DNA from 2 places in the Peribacillus muralis genome. Region 2 is predicted to be linked to the other one. Evidence: predicted binding sites of a transcription regulator. Region 2 holds the regulator's gene; the other holds the start of a gene.

Region 1 (3,431 bases), 370 kb from region 2:
AATTGACGGCCGCAAGGTTACATACAGAATACGGAGCCAAAGGCTGCTCTCCACATGGGTTCGTAGCAACGACCTGTTGACCATAGGCCTTCGCATTCGTCATTTCATTGGCATTATCGATAAAGAAAATGCCTGGTTCAGCTGAATAAGTCGCACAAATGTTAATCAAGTTCCAAAGCTCTTTAGCACGGATTTTACGATAAACACGAACTTTATGACCGAGCTTCTCCCATTCACGAACATCGCCGACTTTATGCCATTCTTCATTATAAATGGCCATTTCTTCGGCATTGTAGCTTTCAACATCAGGGAAGCGTAATTCATACTCTTCATCTCGTTCTGCCGCTTCCATAAACTCCTTGGTCAAGCAAATCGAAATGTTGGCCCCTGTCAGAAAATCAGGATTATGAACGCTGTACGTTCCGCCCGTACGGAGCTTTTCCTCCGCATCCCTTATGATTTTCTCGTTAAATCCGCCTAGACCAGGAATTTCTTTATAATTGATGATTCCTTGATACATCGCCAATTCCTGCTCGTTATGGGCAGTGAACTTCAACTTATCCGTCGCATACTTCTTGATCATTTCATCTTTCGTGTTTTCCACCAGATAACGAAGAATCCGTGGGTTTTGCATTTTAGAAATGATGAATTCTGCGATATCCGGGTGCCAGTCAGCAAGCATGATCATTTGAGCACCGCGCCTGCTGCCGCCCTGCTCAACAAGATGTGTCAGTTTCGCAATATCATCCAGCCATGACACCGAACCTGAGGATTTTCCATTTACCCCTTTTGCCAGCGTGTTTCTTGGACGAAGTGTCGATCCATTCGTTCCTACCCCGCCGCCGCGGCTCATGATTTCCATGACCTGTTTCCGATGTTCGGAAATGCCTTCACGCGAATCCGGCACGAACGGCATCACATAGCAGTTGAAGTACGTAACATCCGTATTGGAACCAGCACCATATAAAACGCGTCCTGCTGGAACAAAATTAAGGTTTTTCAATTCCTCATAGAATTTATTGAACCATTCCGTCCTTTTTTCTTCCGTTGTTTCCACTGAAGCCAGTCCCGTTGCATTTCGTTTAGCAATTTGCTCATAAAATATTTCAAGCGGCTTTTCGATGATATCCAGCGGGCGGTTTACGATACCCGTCTCGACTTCTTCAGGATTATCCAATACGCCGCGGAATTCCTCATCCACCAAGACCTTGGCTTTTTTCGTTTCCCAATCTATTTCAACGATGGAACCGAGGCCCCGTGCCGGGAATTTCGGATCCTCCTTAATTGTCAGCACCACAAAATCGCCTGCCGAGAGCGTGATTTTTTCAGTATCCTTAAAAGAATAGCGGTCAAGCATGACTAGACGGGATACACCCTTATGCGTCATTTTCATATCAGCCGTTACGGGGTGAACCTGGGGAAATAAAGAAATATCCTTATTCAACCTTTCTAGATCAACCTTCAAAGCATCTTTTATTACAACCGACATAATTCCCTCTCCTTTATATGTTTCAAGATCCGTCCTTGCTGATGCAAAAATCTATATGTAGCCTTACATGCCGTTTCGCTTAAACAAGTATCCTAAATTTATCATAGCGAACCCCAAATATCAACATATAGTGTGATTCAAATTATTAAAACCACTATATATTGTGTTTTTTTGAATAACTTTTTATTTTGTCAAACGTTTAATCAATTAATATAGTTAGCAAAAGGGAGGAAAATGTCGATTTACGATAAATTTTCATCAGATTTCAATTAATTTGAGCCTTGCTTTTTTATCATCCCTTTTTACGCTTATCCCATCAAGGAAAAGCCCTTTCAGTCATATTAATCTGAAAAAACTTTTTTATTACAAAGCCCATTAACTCGCTTTCATCTCATGAAATTCCATTCATCGCTTTCATATTTACTTTCTGCAATCGCCTTCACTTCCAGCATTTGCTTTTCAGTGAGGGTGTATGGCACTAAATCGATGGACAGTCCCTCTGCAAACCCTTTTTCAAAAGCATCTTTCGCTTCCGGTATGCCTATTTTTCTCCCAGCAATGTCATTTATCGCCACTGCTTTATTTTTCAGGTTTTTTTGCATTCTCTCTTTAACCCTGTCATTGGAAAATTTAAATACACTAAACAGTTTTTCATCATCAAGTTCAAGTAAAATCGCACCGTGCTGAAGGATGACTCCCTTTTGTCTCGTTTGGGCGCTGCCGGCAACTTTCCTGCCCTCCACGACAAGTTCATACCAGCTTGGTGCATCGAAGCAGACGGAAGACTTCGGCGCTTTTAATGCCGCTTTCTCCTGATCGGTTCGAGGCACTGCAAAGTAAGCATCCAAACCTAGGTTCCTGAACCCCATTAATATGCCTTCTGAAATAACACGATATGCCTCGGTGACAGTGCTCGGCATGCCAGGATAGGATTCCGGGACGATTACGCTATATGTCAATTCATGCTCATGCAGGACCGCTCTTCCTCCTGTGGGTCTCCGCACAAACCCAAGACCTTGCCGTTTGACTTCCTCAATATCAATTTCCGCTTTTGCCTTCTGGAAATAACCAATCGACAATGTCGCCGGATCCCAACCGTAAAAGCGTATGATGGGAGGAATGTCCCCTTGGCTTTGCCAGTTCAATAGTGCTTCGTCCAGCGCCATATTAAAGGCTGGTGAACAATACCCGGAATCGATAAAACCCCATTTTTCTTTCGTCATCCTTACCCCTCATTTCAAATAGACTATATCTCTAAATCGTCATACCCTATAAAAAACTCACATGTAGTAGTTTAACAGACTTTATCGCTCTAAAAAAGAAACAGCCACCAAGTTCGATCCTGAAATTGCTGAAAATTCTTTTTGATTATTGTGTAAAGCAATTATATAATAAAGATTGTCTGTATTCGTTAAGGTAGAAGGGAGTTTTTATGCTTGGAAATATTATATACACTGCTCATCATCTTAGGAGCGGTTATTGTGTATTCACTTTTTAATTGGTACCGCCAGCGTAAAATCGTTAAAACATTGACACAGGACGAGTTTATCGCCAACTACAGAAAAGTGCAGCTGATCGACGTGCGGGAACCGAATGAATTTGATAACGGTCATATCTTAGGAGCACGGAACATCCCCATGACGCAAATGAAAACCCGCTTGGTGGAAGTCAGGCCTGACAAGCCCGTATATTTGTATGCCCAAAGCGAAATGATCAGCGGAAGAGCTGCGGCCATGCTATACAAAAAGGGATACAGGGAACTTTATCACCTAAAAGGCGGTTTCAAGATGTGGACAGGGAAAATCAAGGCTAAGAAATAAGCCCAAGCTTTTGCTGGGCTCAGCCTCGATATACCTCTTTACTGTAACTGAAAGTGCACGCATGGACTTTTATGGATTCTTCACTAGATACATAAGCAAGAAAAAATCCCCGCCCGACAGGC
Region 2 (3,431 bases):
TTGCTTCCATTTCTCCTGAAGATCACGTTTTTGGGCATCGAGTTCAGGCTGATCAGCTTTCTGCTCCTGCACAGCTGTTTCCTTTTTCTCGAGCCATTCCGGAACCACTTCTTCCCGAATTGCCTTTTTCCTTCCGCCTTTGGCCGCATTCCTGCTGCCTTGAGCCCAGTCCTGATATTTACGGTGTTCATTTTTGGCTAGCTCCATCGCCTCGATGACGGTGGAAACCTTCAGGCGTGCCCAATGGCCTGCCAGCTTCTCCACATAGCCCTTCAAGAATTTCATATCCGTTTTGAGCATGACATATTCTATCAGGACATTGACGACGCCAGGATTGAGCTTTTGATTGATCATCACGCCTTCCACGACCTTCAAATCTCCGCTTGATGGCTCTGCACCACCGGAAAGCTGCATTAGCCGCTCGCGCGGTGAGATTGTTTCCAAATGGCGGATCAGCTCTTGTTCCTGTGTTTTCGGTTCTTCTTTTTGTGTCCGCTCACGAATAGGCTGCACACGATTGACAAGGGACGGCATATCTGCCTGCCGTTCGATTTGGTACCAATCCCTTGCCGCTTTTCGAAGATTCTCCTCATCGATCTCATCATCCAATGAAACGGCATCCATCACTAGCTTTTGCATTTCGAGCGGATCGATGCCATATAAAAAAGCAAGTTTGGCAATCGTGCTTTTAATTTTCGGCGTAAAGGCCTTTTTTGGTACGATCGAGGATTTCATTCCTGCAAATAACAGCTCAAAATCGAATAGGCTATCGAATCCCGAAGGCTCGACCCCATCCACCCGGTCAATGAATTGCTGCTCAGGCACTGGCTTCCATTCATTTTTCGCTTCGTCGGTTACATATAAAGAGTCCAAATGATCGGATGAGAAGACTTCCGCAAAAGATTTCGTCACCCGGTCATATTGATCTGTCCCAATTTGATCATCACAAAAGAATCGCTTTAACCGGTTGAACTGCGCTTTGCCAATTTTTTTGTATAAGTAGATATTCAGCATCCCATCCGTGAAAAACTGCTGAGGGGACAGCGGCGGGTTCAATTCATAGATGAATTCCTTCGAATCATTCTTCGATTGCTTATATACATTCAGCAAGCCTATTCCCTCCAGTAATAGACGTGCTTCATAAATGTCGCCTAACTTCATGCCGATGGTATTCATCAATTGATAATGTGAGGAGGTTTCCGACCATAACCTGTTTTCCTCAAGCTCACTCCACAGCGTCATGTATAGGCTGATGCAGATAGGTCCAATAAGAGGTTGATATAGTCGGGTCAGTATTTTCCGATCATAATCATGAAGCAGCCCCGCAGATGAAACCAAGTATGAATCCGCTGGGAGCAATTCTTGCCAATGCATTGACATCTCCATTCAAACCTTTCAAAAGATGTAGTGAAAAAAGAGCCAAAGTGAATCTTCAGCTCTACTTTCTTTCTTTATTGATCAAATCCTTCAGTTCATCGATAAAGACATTGATATCTTTAAATTGCCGATAGACGGATGCGAACCTTACATAGGCAACCTCATCGACTTCCGCCAGCTTGTCCATCACCATTTCGCCGACATTGTCGCTTTTCACTTCCGATATGCCCTGGTTGCGCAGTTCTTTCTCTACATAACTGGTAATTTGCTCTAGCTCCTTCAAGGGAACCGGACGTTTTTCGCAAGCCCTGATTAAGCCACGCAGGATTTTATCACGACTGAACTCTTCGCGTGTCCCGCCTTTTTTGACTACAATAAGCGGTGTTTCCTCCACCTTTTCAAATGTCGTGAACCGAAAACCACATGCCTCGCATTCACGGCGACGTCGAATCGATTTGCTTTCATCGACTGGCCTGGAATCGAGCACTCTTGTTCCATTATATTGACATGATGGGCATTTCATCATTATCAGCTCCGTATTTTATGTAGGACTCCCCTATCTAAATGTTCCCCAAGTAATTTATCTTCTAGCTCAATCTTATATTAAAAGGAACGGCCAGTACAAGTAAAAAGTGTAACTTGAAGGCAGCAGCCGTTATCTTCCTTTATTTCAGGACCTTCTGAAAAGAACGAATCATTGCATTAAAAAAGAGATGCACCCATGGCATCTCTGTGTATACGTGTTTTTTATAGGGCACTTATATTGGTTTTTTTCATTTGTACAGGACCTAATCCACGTGGCAATTCGATGTTTTCACGTGTTTGCGCATTTAAAGCTTCTGCAATATAATCTGCCGCAATGTTCGGATCCAAGTTACCGCATGTATAGACATCAATGCTCGCATAGCCGTGTTCCGGAAAACTGTGAATCGTCAAATGTGATTCAGAAATGATGACAACCCCGCTGACTCCTTGTGGAGCAAACTTGTGAAAGGCAACTTCGCGTACCTCTGCACCTGATTTCAAAGCAGCATCAACAAATATCTGTTCAATCAAATCGATATTGTTCAGTTTTTCAAAGTCACAACCCCAAAGTTCAGAAATGACATGTCTACCCATTGTTTCCATAGTGTAAGCTGTTTCCATATTAAGCTTCCCCCTTACAATGATTAAAATTAGTTCTGATAACTACCACGGGGGAAAGTTAGTCCAAAGAGGTCCTAACCCTTTAAGTAGCCATCATGCGAACCGTCTTTTGAAGAAGTTCACGATTCATAGTATATATTGTTTGAATTTTTTTTGCAACTCCAAATTTGAAGTTTTGGAAAGATAAACTGCATTTGGAAAAGGTATATCAGCTTTCCAAGCAGCCAAGATTGCCTTTATTCCAGTTTATCGCGACACCTCATCACCGTAAGCAACTAGATCAATCTGTTGAAAAAAGACTTTCATGTAGGTCGTTTTAAGAACTCGCGAGTAACGCTCCAAAATGGTGACAGAAAGCAGTAATTAGGAGGAGAACCCGGGTCAAATTGGCTGGTAAAGGAAGAAAGTGACGAGAAACGGCCTCCGACAGCGTGTGAAAAGCGCAATTTTTATGGGAATCCGCCTCAAAATCGATGCAAAGCCAAAAACCTCGAGTCATAAGAAGTTGGAATCCAGCTTTCCCCCCATTCCTTACTGTAATTGCCCATTACCTAAAGACAGCGGAACAAAAAAAGATGTCGCCTGCAAATGCAGACGGCATCTTTACAAAAGGACATGTTAAAATTCCAGCAGGCTTATTTGACTGATAATTCAACTTCTGACGTTTTTTTCAATTCGGATGCCACCAGTTTCACAAGATCGACTACCCGGTTGGAGTAACCCCATTCATTATCATACCAAGCAAGTACCTTGACTTTCCTGTCACCAATCATCATCGTTGTCAGCCCATCGATGATGGCGGAATGGGGATTGGTTTTGAAGTCACAGGAAACCAGTGGTTCCGTCGTGAACTCCAATATCCCTTTCAGTTCATTTTCCGAGGCATCAATGAATGCTTGGTTCACGTC

Evidence for each region. Region 2 encodes NrdR, which represses ribonucleotide reductase genes. Its sites were predicted from a motif close to AACACNATATATNGTGTT; they were not measured.
Region 1: ABE28_RS15055 (vitamin B12-dependent ribonucleotide reductase) is a predicted target of NrdR. The motif match lies at 1,640-1,657, and genes of this name have one in related genera.

What each region holds. Positions count from the first base shown of each region.
Region 1 covers NZ_CP017080.1:3,102,741-3,106,171, forward strand. Annotated here, with positions in the region: gene ABE28_RS15055 (vitamin B12-dependent ribonucleotide reductase) at 1-1,489, opposite strand, end outside; gene ABE28_RS15060 (lipoate--protein ligase family protein) at 1,876-2,712, opposite strand; gene ABE28_RS15065 (rhodanese-like domain-containing protein) at 2,926-3,309, shown strand.
Region 2 covers NZ_CP017080.1:3,471,157-3,474,587, forward strand. Annotated here, with positions in the region: gene ABE28_RS16890 (replication initiation and membrane attachment family protein) at 1-1,374, opposite strand, end outside; gene nrdR (transcriptional regulator NrdR) at 1,439-1,900, opposite strand; gene speD (adenosylmethionine decarboxylase) at 2,125-2,505, opposite strand; gene ABE28_RS16905 (glyceraldehyde-3-phosphate dehydrogenase) at 3,159-3,431, opposite strand, start outside.